2 regions of the Streptomyces sp. AM 4-1-1 genome follow, and region 1 is predicted to be linked to the other one. Evidence: riboswitches for the same ligand, from Rfam matches in the RefSeq annotation. Region 1 holds a riboswitch; the other holds the start of a gene.
The links. Region 1 has a riboswitch for glycine ahead of gcvT (glycine cleavage system aminomethyltransferase GcvT). Riboswitches for the same ligand answer to the same signal wherever they lie in the genome.
Positions count from the first base shown of each region.

Region 2: another riboswitch for glycine. It lies ahead of gcvP (aminomethyl-transferring glycine dehydrogenase); the one in region 1 lies ahead of gcvT (glycine cleavage system aminomethyltransferase GcvT).

Region 1 is NZ_CP119145.1:5,461,138-5,470,617, reverse strand. It holds gene PZB75_RS23275 (ABC transporter permease) at 1-478, opposite strand, end outside; gene PZB75_RS23270 (ABC transporter substrate-binding protein) at 630-2,387, opposite strand; gene PZB75_RS23265 (ABC transporter permease) at 2,447-3,445, opposite strand; gene PZB75_RS23260 (enhanced serine sensitivity protein SseB C-terminal domain-containing protein) at 4,100-4,882, opposite strand; gene PZB75_RS23255 (enhanced serine sensitivity protein SseB) at 5,099-5,869, opposite strand; gene PZB75_RS23250 (AAA family ATPase) at 6,104-6,865, opposite strand; glycine riboswitch at 7,023-7,123, shown strand; gene gcvT (glycine cleavage system aminomethyltransferase GcvT) at 7,264-8,379, shown strand; gene gcvH (glycine cleavage system protein GcvH) at 8,539-8,916, shown strand; gene glyA (serine hydroxymethyltransferase) at 8,937-9,480, shown strand, end outside.
Region 2 is NZ_CP119145.1:685,111-694,590, reverse strand. It holds gene PZB75_RS02745 (FHA domain-containing protein) at 1-39, shown strand, start outside; gene PZB75_RS02740 (MerR family transcriptional regulator) at 57-806, shown strand; gene PZB75_RS02735 (bifunctional nuclease family protein) at 860-1,333, shown strand; gene PZB75_RS02730 (MerR family transcriptional regulator) at 1,501-2,109, shown strand; gene PZB75_RS02725 (DNA polymerase IV) at 2,167-3,687, shown strand; gene PZB75_RS02720 (PRC-barrel domain-containing protein) at 3,600-3,980, opposite strand; glycine riboswitch at 4,096-4,192, shown strand; gene gcvP (aminomethyl-transferring glycine dehydrogenase) at 4,388-7,273, shown strand; gene PZB75_RS02710 (DUF5999 family protein) at 7,406-7,612, opposite strand; gene PZB75_RS02705 (hypothetical protein) at 7,948-8,544, opposite strand; gene PZB75_RS02700 (glutamate-cysteine ligase family protein) at 9,035-9,480, shown strand, end outside.

The sequences.
Region 1 (9,480 bases):
CGAGGGCGACACCCATGAAGAAGCGGTCCAGCAGCGAACCCCGCTTGAGCGCGGAGACCACACCGATCGCGACACCGCTGAGCAGCCAGATCACGGCCGCGCCGACGGCCAGCGACAGGGTCACCGGAATGCGGTCGGTCAGCTGGGGCCACACCTCGATGTGACGCTTGAACGAGTAACCGAAGCAGGGGGCGTTGCACTGCGAGGCGTCGGGACCGAAGTGGTAGGTCGCGCCCACGAAGATCTGCTTGAGGAAGTGCCAGTACTGCGCGTAGAGGGGCTGGTCGAGGCCCAGGTTGTGCTTGACGGCGGCAATGGACTGCGCGTTGGCGTCCTTGCCGACGTACTGGGCGGCCAGTTGGTCCATCGTCTGCCCGGCGAGGCGGGGGACGAGGAAGAAGATCGCGAAGGTGACTGCGCTGACGATCAGCAGCAACAGCACCGCGCCGAAGACGCGTCGAATGATGTACGCAGCCACAGCTGTCCGGCGGCGGTGTCCGCCGGGCCGGGGAGCCCCCTCACGGGAGCGCCCGGCCCGGCGGACACCGAAACCTTCACCTGCCTTTCGAACTTACGGGGGTACGGGGGTCGCCCCCCGAATGAATCAGCCCGGCGGACAGGGCCGGTACCTACTTGTCGGAACCCATGAGCACGTAGTCGTACATGCCGAGGTACGCCTGGGTGACCGTGACGTTCGTCGCGGACTCCGAGCGGAGCAGCAGGTTCTTGCGGTAGATCAGCGGGACGGCCGACGCGTTCTCCGCGACCATCTTGTCGACCTCGCCCCACGCCTTCTCACGGGAGGCGGTGTCGGTGTTGGCGATCCCGTCGTTCAGCGCCTTGTTGATCGCCGGGTCGTTCAGTTCCTGGACGTTGTTGCCACCGGTCGGCTTGATGGCCGAGCCGTTGATGATCTGGTCCAGGAAGCCGAAGCCGGTCGGCCAGTCGGCGCCCCACGCGGTCATGATCATCCCGAGCTTGTGCTCGTGGACGTAGCTCGGGTTACCGGCGAAGTTCTGGAAGTACTTGCCGCCCGGGAACGTCTTGATGTTGGCCGTCACGCCGATCTTCTTCAGCGAGGCCTGGACCGCGGTGACCATGGACATCTCGGCCGGACGGTCGGAGCGGGCCGAGATGTTGGTCTCGAAACCGGCCGGCTTGCCGCAGGCCTTCAGCTCTTCCTTGGCCTTGGCGATGTCGCCCTTGCTGCCCTCGGAGGGGTACAGGTCGAACTTGTTGTAACCGCTGACGGTCGGCGGCAGCAGGGTCGACGCGACGTCACCCTTCGGGTCACCGCCCTGGGCGGCCTGGACGGACGCCTTGTCGATGCCCCACTGGACGGCCTTGCGGCAGTGGATGTTGTTGAACGGCTCCACGTTGACGTTCAGACCGATGTACGAGGTGGCGCCCGCGTACGGGTTGTCGGTCTGCTTCTTCAGCTTCTGGTTGGTCAGCACCTTGGGCTGGGTGGCCGGCGCGACACCGGTACCGGCCGCGTCACCGGTCAGGTTGTCGGCGAGGAGGTCGTTGTCGACGGTCTCCTGCTTGACCTTGAACCGGATGTTGATCTTGTCCGGCAGCGCCGGGCGGATCGGGTCCGTCTTCGGGTCCCAGTTCGTGTTGCGGACGAGGGTGGCGCTCTTGCCCTCCTCGTACTTCTCGAACTTGTACGGGCCCGAGGAGACGATGTGCTGCACGTACTCGGCGCCCTTGTCCTTCGCGGCGGGCACGGGGGCCGTCTGCGAGAAGGTCGCCAGGTAGTCGAAGTCCGCGAAGGCGTCCTTCAGCTTGAAGACGATGGTGACGTCGTCCGGGGTCTCGATGGACGCGATACCGGCCGGGCTCTTGTCCTTGTACGGGCCCTGGTACTTCTCGCCGCCCACCAGGTGCGCCTTGAAGTACGTCGGTCCGTTGGACAGGGCCTCCGGCGCGAAGTTGGAGCGCTCGATGGCGTACTTGACGTCCTTCGAGGTGATCGGCGTGCCGTCCTCGAACTTCAGCCCCTTCTTCAGGGTGTACGTCCAGGTCTTGGCGTCCGGGCTGGGCTTGCCCAGGGACTCGGCCAGGTCCGGGACGACCTCCAGGCCCTCCTTGCCCGCGGCGGGCTTGAAGCTGGTCAGCGTACGGCCGTACAGGCGGGCGAAGTTCTGCACCCAGCCGTAGTACGTGTTACCGGGGTCGAGGGAGTCCGGCTCGTCCGACAGGGAGTACGTGACCGTACCCCCCTTCTTGTCGGACTTGTTGACGATCGAGGTCAGCGCGGCGTCGGTGGCCCCGCTGCCACCCTTGTTGCTCTTGCTGTCGTTGTCCGAGCCGCCACACGCGGTGGCCCCCAGCGTCAGTGCCACAGCTGTGGCGATCACAGCTGCTGCTTTTTTGGTCTTCACCTGAGGAATGCCCCCTCAATCGATGGTTGCGGCTGATGTGTTGACTGTTTTCGCCGCGATTACTTGCTGCGCGGGTCGAGGGCGTCTCGGAGCCCGTCGCCCAGCAGGTTGAACGCCAGAACGGTGACGAAGATCGCCAGACCCGGCACGATCATGTACTGCGGGTCCGCCTGGTAGATCTCGGCGGCGGTGGAGAGCATGCCGCCCCACGACGCCTGCGGCGGGGCGATGCCCACACCCAGGTAGCTGAGGCCCGCCTCGAAGAGGATGTTGGTCGGGATCAGCAGGGTGGAGTACACCAGGATCGGCGCGACCAGATTGGGCAGCAACTCCCGGAACAGGATGAAGGGCCCACGGGCGCCGAGGCTTCTGGCCGCTTCGACGAACTCGCGTTCTCGCAGGCTGAGCGTCTGGGCACGCACGATGCGGCCCATGTACGGCCAGCTGAAGAAGCCGATCACGAAGATCAGCACCGCGATGCGCAACGGGAGTCCGGTCAGTCCGAACGCGCCGTCCTGGAGCGAGGCCGAGATGGAGATGGCGAAGAGAAGGAGGGGGAACGCGAGGAAGACGTCCATCGTCCGGCTGATGAGGGTGTCGGCCCAGCCGCCGTAGAAGCCGGCCGTCACGCCCATGAACACGCCGATGATCACGGACACCAGGGTGGCGCCGCCGGCCACCAGCAGTGACACCCAGGAGCCCTCGATGATCCGGGCCAGGATGTCGCGTCCGTACTGCGGGTCGACACCGAGCGGATGATCCCAGCTCATGCCGCCCCACGCACCCTTGGGAGCGAGCAGCGCGGGGTCGATCAGGTCCTGGTGGAACTCGTTCGGGTCGAGCCCGAACACCGCTTGGATGGGCTTGGAGAGCACGGCCAGGAGGATCAGCAGCACGACGATCACGCCGCCGGCGACGGCGACCTTGTCGCGTCTGAATCTGTTCCAGGCGATGCGCCCGAGTGAACGGCCCTCGATCTGCGCTGACTTGGCGCCCTTCAGCACAGACTCCGGCTGAGCTTCGGCCTGCGATCCGGTGGTCTCAATGGGTGCGGTCATCGTCCCTCGTGCTTGCCCTTGCCGACGGTTGCCGACGATGCGTGGCTGCCATCCGGGGCGACGGTACGGGCCGCTGCGGTGGTGCCGTGTGTCTTCCGTATTGCCGGGTGATTCGTGTGATGCGAGTGATTCGCCGAGGGATGGGGCCGGTGCTGCGGCACGCACTGCGTGGACGGTCCGGCTTCCCTCTTTCGGGCGAGTGTTCAACGCTGTCGCGATCACCCGCCAGTCCTGACGAGGAATGTTTGCTCAAACGTGATCCGGGCAATGGGCTTACCGTTATCCGGACAGCGGTCTTCCGCGAGCGGTTCGACCGCCCTCAATGGCCGGATAATTACGAGGAGTTGCCCGGGGGTGGGCGGGTGCACGGAGAATGCGGGACGTTGGCCGCCGGTGGGTGGGTTTGCCCCTGGGACGTACCCGCACGGGTGTGACGGACGGGTACGGGGGCGGGCGGGTGTCCCTCTCCGGGGCGCGTGCGCGACCGGCGTGATCACGACGCGGAGACCCACGGGGTACGTGGGGCGCGTGGGGCGCGTGGAGCAGTGGGTCACGGGCCGCGGACGATCCGGGTCGGGGTCACGCGGGGCGGACCGTCCGGGCCGGGGTCATGCGCGGCGGACCACCCGGACCACCCGGACCGGCCGGAAGGCCCTACGGGAACGGGTAGCCGTACCCGGGCGCCGAGGCGGGCGGCTGCCCCGCCGGGACGTGCGCCTCCCGGTCGTAGAACGGCCGGGAGTTGGCGCGCAACCAGATCGCGACCGGGTCGTACTCGTCGGACATCGCGACGGTGGACACGGGCAGCCCGTCCGGGACCGCGCCGACCGACTGCCGCATCATGGCGCGGACGGCCTCGACGGAGTGCGGTCCGGTGTCGTACAGATCGAGGCCGATCGCCAGATACGGCACTCCGAGCGCGGGCTGAACCCAGGCGCGGCGCAGCGCGCGGACGGCCGGGGTGCGGTGGGCGCTCTGGCTGAGCAGGGCGTAGAACTGCGGCATCTCCACGGCGGGTTCGGAGAGCCGGAGCGGGCCCGCGGGCATCCGGTCGAGACCGGTGGCGATCCGGCGCAGGTCGAGCCAGGGGATGCCGACACCGCCGCCCGGGGCGTGCGGGTTGAGCCAGATGCCCCAGCGGTCGGGGAAGAGGGCGCGGGCGATGTCGCGTCCGGCGACCACTTCGTGGGATCTGTTCCAGCCGCTGGCGGAGAGTTCCTGGGCGGAGGTCACACAGGGGGCGTAGCCCAGCCCCTCGATCTCCATGTTTCCGTACTGCGCGTCGGGCGAGCCGGGCCGGCCGTGCCAGAGGAGCATCCAGATCCGGTCGGCGGCGAGTGCCTGGAGCAGCGCCTCGTACGCGTCGTAGCGGCCGGGGGTCACCTGGCGCAGCATGTGCTCGACCTGCCCGGTCGCCGCGGTGCCTGACGCACTCACCCTGGGTCCCGCCCCTCTTCGACTCTTCGGTCCACTGCGCGGCCCCGATCCGCACCCGGGCACACGGGCTCGGCCCCGGGGTCCGCCCAAGCCATCAAACCAGCTTATGCGTCGCCACTGACACCGGCTTGACGTCACGGGTTGACGCGTCATGTTGACGCGGCGGGGGCGGAAGGACCGCGGCGGAGGGGCGCGGCCGGCGGCGCGAAGACCGGACTACCGCTCCTCGCGCCGGTAGAACGGCCGGACCTTCTCCAGCATCCAGTCACCTACCGGGTCCCGCGCCGCGTCGAACAGCACCAGGTTGACCTGCCAGGGCACCTCGGCCCGGCCGAGCGCGCGGCCCAGGGCGTCCATCGGGGCCTGGAGGGCCGGGCCGTCCCAGGCGGACAGTTCGACGCCGACGAAGAGGACCGGGGCGTCGCCCTCGACGCTGGCGAGCGCCCGGCGAGCGGTGCGGACGACACCGCACTCCTCGAACTCACCGGCGGCCGCCGCGAGGAAGTCGACGGGCTCCTCCTGCCAGTCCGGCTCGTACAGCCTGACCCGGCCGCCGGTGGCGGAGCCGTCCAGCGGGGTGCGGCCGGCCCGGCAGAGTTCGGCGACGGCGGGCGGCGGCAGCGGGGCGCCGACCGCGCCTCCGGGGTTCACCGCGATGCCGAGCTGCGGGGGCAGCCCCCGGGCGAAGTCGCGGGCGGGCGCCACGGTGAAGGACATGTGCGTGCCGACGCACAGCGCGAACTGCTGTTCGGAGCTGAACACGGGGACGTACGGGGCCCCCTCGATGTCCAGCGTCGGCAGGTCGAGGGAGGCGCTGTCCGGGCCGCCGCCGTTGGGGAGCGGTATCCAGAGGTGGCTGCGGCCGAGCACTTCGACGAGCCGGCCGCCGGCCTCGGCGGCGCCGAGCGACGCCGTCAGCGCCTCCTCCAGCTCATTGGCCGGCCATCCGCCGTACGGAGGTGTCTGGATCGGTGCCGGAACGTCCACTGCTTCCCCTTCTCGCCCATGCTGTGCGGCAGCACTCTAGTACCGCTCCCGGCAAGCCCTGCCCCGTCGCGCGGCCCAGCACGCACGCTCACCGCGTCGGCCAAAAGCCCTGGTAGCCCCTCCCCCAAGGTCTCGCGGACCAGGGGGAATCCGCTCCAGGACTTCCGGCCGTCCCGCGATCGCACGCACCGGACGGCGCCCCGCGCCGGACGGGCCCGGGGCCTCTCGTCCGGGTCAGGCCGGAACCGGCGCGGGCGGAGGTCCCTGAGGCGTCATCGGCCCGGCGAACGACAGCCCGGTCAGCGCCCCGGCCGCCGCGCGGTCCAGCAGGACCGCCGACGAGCAGCCCGGGGGCAGGACGCCCTCCTCGGCGGCGCGCAGCAGCCGGGCGACCGCCGCGCGGTGGCGGGCGAAGGCGTAGCCCGAGACCCCGCGTCCGCGCCGGCGCTGGCCGTCCCTGGCGGTCTCGGGAGTGACGTCGAGAAGGATCAGATGGAGGGTGCGGCCCCGGCGCAGGGCCCCCCGGGCCAGCCAGCGGCGTACCCATGCCTGGTGACCGCAGTCATGGACGACGAGGGACGCGCCGGTGAGCAGGGCCCGCCGCAGCGCGCGGTAGTGGGCGATCCGGACCAGGGGCCGGTAGAGGGTGTAGGGGCATAACCGGGGCAGCGTCCGGGCCCAGCGGTCCCGGACGTCCTGGGAATCGATCGCGCGCACGTCCACGGTCCGCCGGATGAGGGTGGACTTGCCGCTGCCGGGCAGTCCGGAGACCACCACCACGTCCCCCGCGCCGAAGTACAGGACCCGTGGCCCGTCCCCCGGCCCCGCCGCCCGCAGGTCCCGGACGACGGGGGCGTGCGGGCCGGGTGTGTCCGGCGCGCTGCCGGGCGCCTCCCGGCGCGTCCGCGCGCATGTCTCCCGGTCCGGTGCGCCCTGTTGCGCGGGAAGCTCCCCGTGCACGCCCCCCGCGGCCGTCGCGTACCGCCGCAACGTCATCGCACTCCCCCTGTCGGGTCACACCACGCCTGCTCAAGAAGTGTAAAGAAAAGGCAATGTCCCACAACCGCCCCCGTGCCGCGTTCCGTCGGGCACCGGGGCCCCACTCCGCCGCGATGCGTGCGATGATGGCCCCGCCAACTGCATACAGGCCGCTCGAATCCGCGCGGGAGAGTTCCGGGCACCCCTCAGGTGTCCGGGCGCCGAAGGAGCAAGATCCTCCCTTGAATCTCTCAGGCCCCGTACCGCGTGGATGAGGCACATCTGAAAAGCGAGTCGCTCCGCGGCTCCACCCAAGGTGCAAGCCGACCCCCTACGGGGCCTCTCGGCGAACCTCTCAGGTTCCGATGACAGATGGGGAGGGATCGTCCTCGTCGTCATGCCTGGGAGCCACACCTATGAGCACTGTCCCCCGTCTCACCGCCCTCGACGCGCTGCATCGTTCGCTGGGCGCGACCATGACCGATTTCGCGGGCTGGGACATGCCGCTGCGGTACGCCAGCGAGCGCGACGAGCACAACGCCGTACGCACCAGGGCGGGGCTCTTCGACCTGTCGCACATGGGTGAGATCACCGTCACGGGCCCGCAGGCCCTCGCGGCCCTCGACTTCGCGCTGGTCGGCAACATCGGGACCGTCGGCGTGGGCCGCGCCCGGTACACCATGATCTGCGCGGAGGACGGCGGAATCCTGGACGACCTGATCGTCTACCGCCTCGGCGGGAGCGAGTACCTGGTGGTCGCCAACGCCGGGAACGCGCAGACCGTGCTCGACGCGCTGACCGCCCGCGCCGAGGGCTTCGACGCCGAGGTGCGCGACGACCGCGACGCGTACGCGCTGCTCGCCGTGCAGGGCCCCGAGTCCCCCGCGATCCTGGCCGCGGTCACCGACGCCGACCTGGACGGTCTGAAGTACTACGCGGGCCTGCCCGGCACGGTCGCGGGGGTCCCCGCCCTGATCGCCCGCACCGGTTACACCGGGGAGGACGGCTTCGAGCTCTTCGTCGCCCCCGAGCACGCCGAGGGGGTGTGGCGGGCGCTGACCGAGGCCGGCGCCCCGCGCGGACTGATCCCCTGCGGACTGTCCTGCCGCGACACCCTGCGCCTGGAGGCGGGCATGCCGCTGTACGGGCACGAGCTGACCACCGTCCTCACGCCGTTCGACGCGGGCCTCGGCCGGGTCGTGAAGTTCGAGAAGGAGGGTGACTTCGTGGGCCGCGAGGCCCTGGAGGCCGCCGCCCGGCGTGCCGAGGCGACCCCGCCCCGCAAGCTCGTCGGCCTGATCGCCGAGGGCCGCCGGGTGCCGAGGGCGGGCTTCGCCGTCGTGGCCGGCGGACAGGCCGTCGGCGAGGTCACCTCGGGCGCCCCGTCGCCGACCTTGGGCAGGCCGATCGCCATGGCCTACGTGGACGCGGCGCACGCCGCTCCCGGCGCCCCGGGCGTCGGGGTGGACGTCCGGGGCACCCATGAGCCCTACGAGGTCGTGGCGCTGCCGTTCTACAAGCGCCGGAAGTGATCTGCCCGCCCCCACCAAGGGCACCGGGCACAGCACCACCGGGCACCGCCACGGGCGTGCCCGCGTACACACCGGCCCGCGCCGGACGTGACGCATTCGCGTCTCACACCGTAAGACCACCGTCCACCAGCACTCCCCGCGTACAGGAGAATTCAGGTCATGAGCAACCCCCAGCAGCTGCGGTACAGCAAGGAGCACGAGTGGCTGTCGGCCCTCGACGACGGTGTGGCCACGATCGGCATCACGGAGTTCGCGGCCAACGCGCTCGGTGACGTCGTCTACGCCCAGCTCCCCGAGGTCGGCGACACGGTGACCGCGGGTGAGACCTGCGGCGAGCTGGAGTCGACCAAGTCCGTCAGCGACCTGTACTCGCCGGTGACCGGTGAGGTCACGGCCGCGAACCAGGACGTCGTGGACGACCCCTCGCTGGTCAATTCCGCTCCCTTCGAGGGCGGCTGGCTGTTCAAGGTACGCGTCGCGGAGGAGCCGAAGGACCTGCTCTCCGCGGACGAGTACACCGAGTTCTCCGGCAACTAAAGACCCCAAGGGACCACCTGATGTCGCTTCTCAACTCCTCCCTGCACGAGCTGGACCCGGACGTCGCCGCCGCCGTCGACGCCGAGCTCCACCGACAGCAGTCCACCCTCGAAATGATCGCCTCGGAGAACTTCGCTCCGGTCGCGGTCATGGAGGCCCAGGGCTCCGTCCTCACCAACAAGTACGCCGAGGGATACCCGGGCCGCCGCTACTACGGTGGCTGTGAGCACGTCGACGTGATCGAGCAGATCGCCATCGACCGCGTCAAGGACCTGTTCGGCGCCGAGCACGCCAACGTCCAGCCGCACTCGGGCGCGCAGGCCAACGCCGCCGCGATGTTCGCGCTGCTCAAGCCGGGCGACACGATCATGGGCCTGAACCTCGCCCACGGCGGTCACCTGACCCACGGCATGAAGATCAACTTCTCCGGCAAGCTCTACAACGTGGTCGCCTACCACGTCGACGACACCGGCGTCGTGGACATGTCCGAGGTCGAGCGGCTGGCCAAGGAGTCGAAGCCCAAGCTGATCGTGGCCGGCTGGTCCGCGTACCCCCGTCAGCTGG
Region 2 (9,480 bases), 4.8 Mb from region 1:
TACCGCCTGGTGTTCTATGCGAGCCAGCGCGGTTTCTGACCCGTCAGGGAAGGCCAATGCTGAGAACAGCGACGGGCGGCGCCGGTCACGGCGCCGCCGCTGCCGACGACCGCACGATGAGCATCGGCACGGTGCTCCTCCACCTGCGGGACGAGTTCCCCGAGGTCACCATCTCGAAGATCCGCTTCCTGGAGGCGGAGGGACTCGTGGAGCCGCAGCGGACGCCGTCCGGGTACCGGAAGTTCGGTCCCGGCGACGTCGAGCGGCTGGCCCAGGTGCTGCGGATGCAGCGGGATCACTACCTGCCGCTGAAGGTCATCCGCGAGCACCTGGACGCGCTGGCGCGTGGTGAGCGCATCACTCTGCCGCCGGCCGGGCAGCGCGACCCGGCCGACGGCGGCTGGGGCGGCTGGGACCCCGATCCGGCGCCTTCCACCGCCGCCCGCGTCGGGCGCTCCGAGCTGCTGGCTGCCGCCGAGGTCACCGAGGAGCAGCTGGCGGAGTGGGAGTCCTACGGGCTGATCACTCCCACCTCCGGGGGCTCGTACGACGCCGAAGCGGTGACGGTGGCCAGGCTTGTGGCGGATCTGGGCCGATTCGGTCTGGAACCGCGGCATCTGCGGGCCATGCGGGCGGCGGCCGAGCGTGAGGCGGGCCTTGTCGAACAGGTGGTCGCACCCCTGCGCCGGCATCGGAATCCGCAGACCAGGGCCTATGCGGAGGCCACCGCCAAGGAGCTCGCGGAGCTGTCCGTACGGCTTCACGTGGCTCTGGTGCAGACGGCTCTGCGGAGCCGGCTTCCCTGAAGAGGGGGGAGCCCGACTACCCAAACCTGCCAGGCACGTCCTAGGGTTGCTGTGTGAACGAGCTCGACGTAGTGGGTGTCCGGGTGGAAATGCCCTCCAACCAACCGATCGTGCTCCTGCGTGAAGCGGGAGGCGACCGGTACCTCCCCATTTGGATCGGTCCTGGGGAGGCGACCGCGATCGCCTTCGCCCAGCAGGGAATGGCGCCCGCCAGGCCGCTGACCCACGATCTCTTCAAGGATGTGCTCGAGGCCGTCGGCCAGGAGCTCACCGAGGTCCGCATCACGGACCTGCGTGAAGGGGTCTTCTACGCGGAGCTGGTCTTCGCCAGCGGTGTCGAGGTGAGCGCGCGTCCGTCCGACGCCATAGCACTCGCGCTGCGCACCGGAACGCCCATCTACGGCAGTGACGGGGTGCTCGACGACGCCGGTATCGCCATCCCGGACGAGCAGGAGGACGAGGTCGAGAAGTTCCGCGAATTCCTCGACCAGATCTCGCCGGAGGACTTCGGTACCAACAGCCAGTGACCGTTCTGCCGACCGCCGACAGCGCATCCGAGAAGCCCTTCCCGGCAACGAGGTACGTGAAACCACCCTCAGGGTGATTATCACTCGGCGTGCCGAGTGTGGCGATCGTTGACGCACCCCGAGTGACTGCCTACCGTCGTGATGGCAGGTCAAGGACGGAGGTCGGCGTGAGAATCAGCGGCGACGGTACGGCGGCGGGCGGGCCGTATCCGCACCACGGCGGTGCAGTCGGCCCCACCATCAGGCAACCGGCCGCGATGGCGACGGACGGCGTGACACCGGCGGACAGCATCGGCTACCGCGGGCCGACCGCGTGCGCGGCGGCGGGGATCACCTATCGGCAGCTCGACTACTGGGCGCGCACCGGGCTGGTCGAACCCAGCGTGCGTCCGGCGTACGGGTCGGGGACCCAGCGTCTCTACAGTTTCCGGGACGTGGTCCTCCTCAAGATCGTGAAGCGGTTCCTGGACACGGGTGTCGCACTCCAGAACATCCGGACGACGGTCCAGCATCTACGGGCCCGCGGCTTCCAGGACCTGGAGCGGATGACGCTCATGAGCGACGGGGCGACGGTCTACGAGTGCTCCTCGCCCGACGAGGTCGTCAAGCTCCTCCAAGGGGGGCAGGGGGTCTTCGGCATCGCGGTCGGTGTGGTGTGGCGGGACGTGGACGCCGCGCTCTCGCAGCTGCACGGCGAACGGGTCGACACGGGGGAGACCCTCATCGGCAACAACCCGGCCGACGAGCTGGCCAGACGGCGCAACCGCGCGGTCTGAACCCTCACGGACGGCGGGCGCGGCGATTGTCAGTGCCATGGGGCAGCATCGGTTGATGTGAGAGCCGCGCCCACCATCCTGCACCTGGACATGGACGCCTTCTACGCCTCGGCGGAGCAGGCGGCCAAGCCCAGCCTGCGTGGCAAGGCGGTCGTGGTGGGCGGGCTCGGCCCGCGTGGGGTCGTCGCCACCGCCTCCTACGAGGCACGGCGGTTCGGGGTCCACTCGGCCATGCCGATGGCGCAGGCGCGACGACTGGCGCCCAACGCCGCGTACCTCTTTCCGCGCTTCTCGCTCTACCGCACGGTGAGCGACCAGGTGATGGAGTTGCTGGGACGGCTCTCACCCCTGGTGGAACCACTCAGCCTGGACGAGGCCTTCGTCGATCTGGAGGCCGGGGCCATGGCGGACGACACCGCCTCGGCCCGGCTGATCGGGGAACGGCTCCGGGACGCCATCAGGGCCGTCACCGGCCTCACGGGCTCGGTCGGCCTCGCCGGTTCCAAGATGCTCGCCAAGATCGCCTCGGAGCAGGCCAAACCGGACGGGCTGGTGCTGATCGAGCCGGGCACCGAGCGGGAACTCCTCGCGCCGATGTCCGTACGGGTCCTGCCCGGGGTCGGCCCGGCCACGGGCGACCATCTCCGCCGCGCCGGGATGACGACCGTCGACCATCTGGCCGAGGCCGGTGAGGCGGAACTCGTACGACTGCTGGGAAAGGCGCACGGCGGGTCGCTGTACCGGATGGCGCTCGGGCTCGACGACCGGGCCGTGGTGGCCGAACGCGACGCGAAGTCGGTCTCGGTCGAGGACACCTTCGACATGGACCTCCACGACCGGGCCCGGGTCAGGTCCGAGGTGGCGCGGCTGGCCGACCGGTGCGTCCAGCGGCTGAGGGAAGCCGGGCGCTCGGGGCGGACCGTGGTCCTCAAGGTCCGGAGGTACGACTTCTCGACGCTCACCCGGTCCGAGACGCTACGAGGGCCCACGGACGACCCCACAGTGGTCCGGGAGGCCGCCGACCGGCTGCTGGAGCACGTGGACACCACGGGGGGTGTGCGGCTCCTGGGGGTCGGCGTCACCGGGCTCGCCGACTTCACACAGGAGGACCTGTTCGCCCAGGCCGCCGACGACGCCCAGGCCGCCGTCCTCGCGCGGGCGCCCGGTGCGGGGGAGACGGACCGGCCGGAGGAGGCGGAGCGACCGGACGGGGCGGAGGGTTCAGGGGCCGACGGGGACGTATCCGCTGAGCGTCCGGGCGAAGCGGCGACGGCGCCCCCCGAACAGCTCACCGCGCGACACTGGGCGGCCGGGCACGACGTCCGGCACGACGTCCACGGTCACGGCTGGGTGCAGGGCAGCGGGGTGGGCCGGGTCACCGTGCGCTTCGAGGAGCCCGGATCGGTGCCGGGCCGGGTGCGCACCTTCCGTGTCGACGACCCGGAGCTGCACCCGGCCGATCCGCTGCCCCTGGTGCCCCGACCGGTCGATCACTCCTCCTGGCCCGCCAGCCTGCCGAAGTCCCGGTCCGGGGCGGACTCGGCGGGTTCCTCCGGCGGCGGGGAGTCCAGCCCGTAATGGTGGTAGAGCTGGAGCTCCTGCTCCGGTGAGAGATGACGGCCGACGCCGAAGTCCGGCGAACTCCTGATCAGCGCGCGGTCGAAGGGGATCAGCAGGGTGTCGTCGACGAACTCGCTCGGTTCGAGGGGAACGAAGGCGTCCCGGCTGAACAGGCCGGTCCGTACGGCGGCCCACTCGGGCACACCGGTCGCGTCGTCGAGGTAGACCTCGTCCACCGTCCCGATCTTGGTGCCCTCGCGGTCGAACGCCTTGCGGCCGATCAGACTGCGCGGATCGATGTCGGTCTGCACGGTGCCTCCCAACTGGTGGCGACTCATCCTTGAGCACCAGACAAGAGCAGATCCGGTGCGTCGGCCACTCGAGCCCTCGGTCATCCGCCCCGCTGGTAGGCTGGCACACGGCTGCTGACCCCGCGCGGGAGAGTCCTCCGGAGAAGGTCCGGAGGCGCCGAAGGAGCAACTCCTCCCCGGAATCTCTCAGGCTCACGTACCGCGCGGACGAGGTCACTCTGGAAAGCAGGGCGGGCGTCGAACGGGCCATGTGCCGGGACGGGACCCTTCCTCACCGACGGTGAAAACCGGTACGCCCGACAGGGCCGCCGGTGAAGCTCTCAGGTTGAGATGACAGAGGGGGAGGCCGTCCGGGCACCCACGCCGTGGTGCCCTCGAAGGTCGTCACAGACCAGGAGGCCTCCACCATGACCCCCCGTCGCACTCCGCTCTCCCAGCTGGAGCAGGGCATCCCCTTCGAGCAGCGCCACATCGGGCCCGATGCCGAGGCCCAGGCCAAGATGCTCGCCCAGGTCGGTTACGGCTCGCTGGACGAGCTCACCGCCGCCGCCGTGCCCGACGCGATCAGGAGTGCCGAGGCGCTGCGGCTGCCGGAGGCGCGCAGCGAGGCCGAGGTGCTGGCCGAGCTCCGCACCCTCGCCGACCGCAACAAGGTGCTCGCCCCGATGATCGGGCTCGGCTACTACGGCACCTTCACCCCGCCGGTGATCCTCCGCAACGTCATGGAGAACCCCGCCTGGTACACGGCGTACACCCCGTACCAGCCGGAGATCTCGCAGGGCCGCCTGGAGGCGCTGCTCAACTTCCAGACCATGGTCGCCGAACTGACCGGGCTGCCCACCTCCGGCGCCTCGCTGCTCGACGAGGGAACCGCCGCCGCCGAGGCCATGGCGCTGTCGCGGCGCGTCGGCAAGGTCAAGAACGGCGTCTTCCTGATCGACGCGGACGCCCTGCCGCAGACCGTCGCGGTGATCCGTACCCGCGCGGAACCGACCGGGGTCGAGGTCGTCGTCGCCGACCTCGCCGACGGCATCCCCGCCGAGATCGCCGAGCGCGGCGTCTTCGGTGTGCTGCTCCAGTACCCGGGCGCCTCCGGAGCCGTACGGGACATCAGGCCCGTCGTCGAACAGGCCCACGGACTCGGCGCGGTCGTCACCGTCGCCGCCGACCTGCTGGCGCTCACGCTCCTCACCTCGCCCGGGGACCTGGGCGCGGACATAGCGGTCGGGACCACGCAGCGCTTCGGCGTGCCGATGGGCTTCGGCGGGCCGCACGCGGGCTTCATGGCCGTACGTGAGAAGTTCGCGCGCAGCCTGCCCGGCCGCCTCGTCGGGGTCTCGGTCGACGTCGACGGCAACAAGGCGTACCGGCTGGCGCTCCAGACCCGCGAGCAGCACATCCGCCGCGAGAAGGCCACCAGCAACATCTGCACCGCCCAGGTGCTCCTGGCCGTGATGGCCGGGATGTACGCGGTCTACCACGGCCCCGACGGGCTGCGGACGATCGCCCGGCGCACCCACCGCTTCGCGACCATCCTCGCGGAGGGGCTGCGGGCCACCGGGGTCGAGGTCGTCTCCGGCACCTTCTTCGACACGCTGACCGTGCGGACCGCGGGCCGGGCCGCCGCCGTCGTGGCCGACGCGGGTGAGCACGGGGTCAACCTGCGGCTCGTCGACGCCGACCACGTCTCGATGGCCTGCGACGAGACCACCACCCGCACGCAGATCGCCGCCGTCTGGGCGGCCTTCGGTGCCGAGGGGGACATCGAGGCCCTGGACGCCTCCGTGGCCGACGCGCTGCCGGAGACCCTGCTGCGTACCGACGACTACCTCGCGCACCCGGTCTTCCACCAGCACCGCTCCGAGACCGCGATGCTGCGTTACCTGCGCCGGCTCGCCGAGCGGGACTACGCGCTGGACCGCGGCATGATCCCGCTCGGCTCCTGCACGATGAAGCTGAACGCCACCGCCGAGATGGAGTCCATCACCTGGCCCGAGTTCGGCGCGCTGCACCCCTTCGCACCGGCCGAGCAGGCTCAGGGCTTCCTCTCGCTCATCCGTGAGCTGGAGGAGCGGCTGGCCGAGGTCACCGGGTACGACGCCGTGTCGTTGCAGCCCAACGCCGGTTCACAGGGCGAGTTCGCCGGCCTGCTCGCCGTACGGGCGTACCACCGGGCCCAGGGCGAGGAGGGGCGGACGGTCTGTCTCATCCCGTCCTCCGCGCACGGGACCAACGCGGCCAGTGCCGTGATGGCGGGCATGAAGGTCGTCGTCGTGAAGACCGCCGACGACGGCGAGGTCGACATCGAGGACCTGCGCGCCAAGATCGAGAAGCACCGCGACGAACTCGCCGTTCTCATGATCACCTACCCGTCGACCCACGGGGTGTTCGAGGAGCACGTCGCCGACATCTGCGCCGAGGTGCACGAGGCGGGCGGCCAGGTCTACGTCGACGGTGCCAACCTCAACGCCCTGGTCGGGCTCGCCAGGCCCGGGAGGTTCGGCGGCGACGTCTCGCACCTGAACCTGCACAAGACGTTCTGCATCCCGCACGGCGGAGGTGGCCCCGGCGTCGGCCCGGTCGGTGTCCGCGCGCACCTCGCGCCGTACCTCCCCAACCACCCGCTCCAGCCCGCCGCGGGCCCGGACACCGGTGTCGGGCCGATCTCGGCGGCCCCGTGGGGGTCGGCCGGAATCCTGCCGATCTCATGGGCGTACGTGCGTCTGATGGGCGGCGAGGGGCTGAAGCGCGCGACGCAGGTCGCCGTGCTCGCGGCCAACTACATCGCCAAGCGGCTCGAACCGCACTACCCGATCCTGTACAACGGCCCGGCCGGTCTCGTCGCCCATGAGTGCATCGTCGACCTGCGGCCGATCTCCAGGGCGACCGGGGTCAGCATCGACGACATCGCCAAGCGCCTGATCGACTACGGCTTCCACTCGCCGACCATGTCGTTCCCGGTGGCGGGCACGCTGATGATCGAACCGACCGAGAGCGAGAACCTCGCCGAGATCGACCGTTTCTGCGACACGATGATCGCCATCCGCGGCGAGATCGAGAAGGTGGCGTCGGGCGAGTGGACCGCGGAGGACAACCCGCTGACCCACGCGCCGCACACGGCCGCCGCGCTGAGCGGTGCCTGGGAGCACGCGTACAGCCGCGAGGAGGCGGTGTTCCCGGCCGGGGTCTCGGCCGCCGACAAGTACTGGCCTCCGGTGCGCCGGATCGACGGTGCCTTCGGTGACCGGAACCTGGTCTGCTCGTGCCCGCCGCTGGACGAGTACGACGGCTGACGCTCCCGGAGGGCGACCGACGGCAGGCAGGCCGGCCGGTCCGTGGGCGTCGCAGGGGACGGCAGGATGTGTGGAGGGGCCGGCCCGGAGAAGATCTCCGGGCCGGCCCCTCCACGTCGTGCCGGTCCGCCGTCAGGCGGCCCTCACCATCCGGGCGGTCTCCAGCGGCCGGTGAGGAGCGATGATCCGCCCGTCCGGAAGCAGCTCACCGGTGTCCTCGAAGAGCAGGACGCCGTTGCACAGCAGGCTCCAGCCCTGTTCCGGATGGTGTGCCGTCAGGCGGGCGGCTTCCCGGTCGGCGGAGTCTGCTGTCGGGCAGGGGGGCTGATGCTGGCACATGGCGGGTTCTTTCGCTGCGTCGTGGGGAATGCCCTGCGGTTCGGTGTCCGGTGCGTGACCGCGAGGGTCGGTCGGTCCGGTCCCAGTGTTGCCCGACGGGCGTCGTTCCGCAGGGATTTGGCCGCAGCCCGTCTTCTTCGCCCGCGGCGTGTCACCCGGCCGAGCGGTTCGACGGAACTTCACTGCCTCTTCGGGTGGTCCGGGGTGGCCGGACCGGACTAGTCCGGGCGGGCCGTGGTGCGCCCCGGGAAATGCCGCACCCCACCGCCCGGAACGTGAGTTCGAGTGGTGGGGCGCGGTGCGGTGCTGGAGAGAAGCGGGAGGAGGGGTACGGGTCAGGCGGGAGAGCCGAGCAGCGGGCCGGGGCCCGTCATGCCGCGAAGGGCCAGCACGGGGAGCAGATCGGCGGCCCGGTGCGGGCGGTGGGCGGCGATGCCCGGCGGGGCGGGAGCCAGCGGCACCAGCAGGTCGGACGGGGAGAGGACACCACCCGTGGCGTCGGACGTCGTGTCGCCGTGCAGCCACAGGGCCAGCATGTAGAGGCCGGGGATGGAAAGCAGGCGGGGCTGGACGGGTTGGGTGACCGACTCCGCCTGCCGCAGGGCCAGTTCGGTCGACGCGATGTACGGGCCTTCGAAGAAGTGCGAGAACGCCCAGCCGTCCGGGGTGAGCATGGTGTCGGCGCCGGCGACGGCGCGGTGGCCCTGGCTGCGGATCAGGAAGCGCCAGGCGGCGAGCCGGGTGAGCGGGGCGGTTCCGCCCGGTGTGGTGAGGTCCAACGCATGGACGGGCAGGGGGAGTTCGGGGCTGAACGGTCCCTGGACGGACCGGAGAGCGGGAGTGCGGGCGTCACGGACCGCGGTGGGGGAACCGAGGGCCGCGAGAACACTGCGCAGGGCCGGCGCGGGGGCCGGAGGGACGTGCAGCGGCATGGTGGGTCGCCTCTCACTTGGGAGACACGTGTGGCGTGGGCGGGGTGGTGCGATGCGGACAGCACTGTCGGCGGGTGGTGCCAGAGGGAGGCCGGTGACGCGGCCGGCGCGTCAGCTCACTGCCTCATCCGCGGAGTTTATACGACACACGTTCACACGGTGTTTCCGCTAGCGGCCACCGATATCGCTCACAAGGGGGAATCAGGACTGTTTTATGTGGAGATTCCGCTGATTCCGTGCGAGTGAACCGCGTATTGCCTGCGGTTCCGTGCTTTTTCGTGGTCGGCCGGAACTCGTTGGCGTTTTGACGCGCGCCGGAAGCGAAAAGTGTGTATCACCATGCCCACGGAATGTGCCGCGGGCCTCCATCGTCAGACTACTGCGGTTGCGCCCTCCGCGGGGGCGTTGTCGATCACCCGGCTGGGCATTATCGACCGTGGGGCGAGCGGCCTGGGCCGCGGGCCGCGCCCGGTCGAGGAGGGACCCTTCGATGGGCGAGAAGGTCGTGGCGGGTACCTTGGATCTGTCCGATCGGCGGAGTTACCGAAGGAAGCTCCAGCAATGCCTGGAGGGACTGGGGCGGCTGCTGGAGGAGCGGAGGTTCGACCGGCCGAGAAATCTCGTGGGGCTTGAGATCGAACTCAATCTGGCGGGCCCCGACGGCATGCCGAGAATGATGAATGGCGAAGTTCTCCAACGGATCGCGAGCCGGGATTTCCAGACCGAACTCGGGATGTTCAACCTGGAAGTCAACATAGTCCCGCACCGCTTGGAACGACGGGTCTTCGACCGGCTCGCGGAGGAACTTCGCATCGGCCTCGGATATGCCCATCGGAAGGCGAGCGAGGTCGATGCCGGGATCATGATGATCGGAATCCTGCCGACGCTCGGCCGCGCGGACTTGATCTCGGCGAATCTCTCGGACGTGGACCGCTA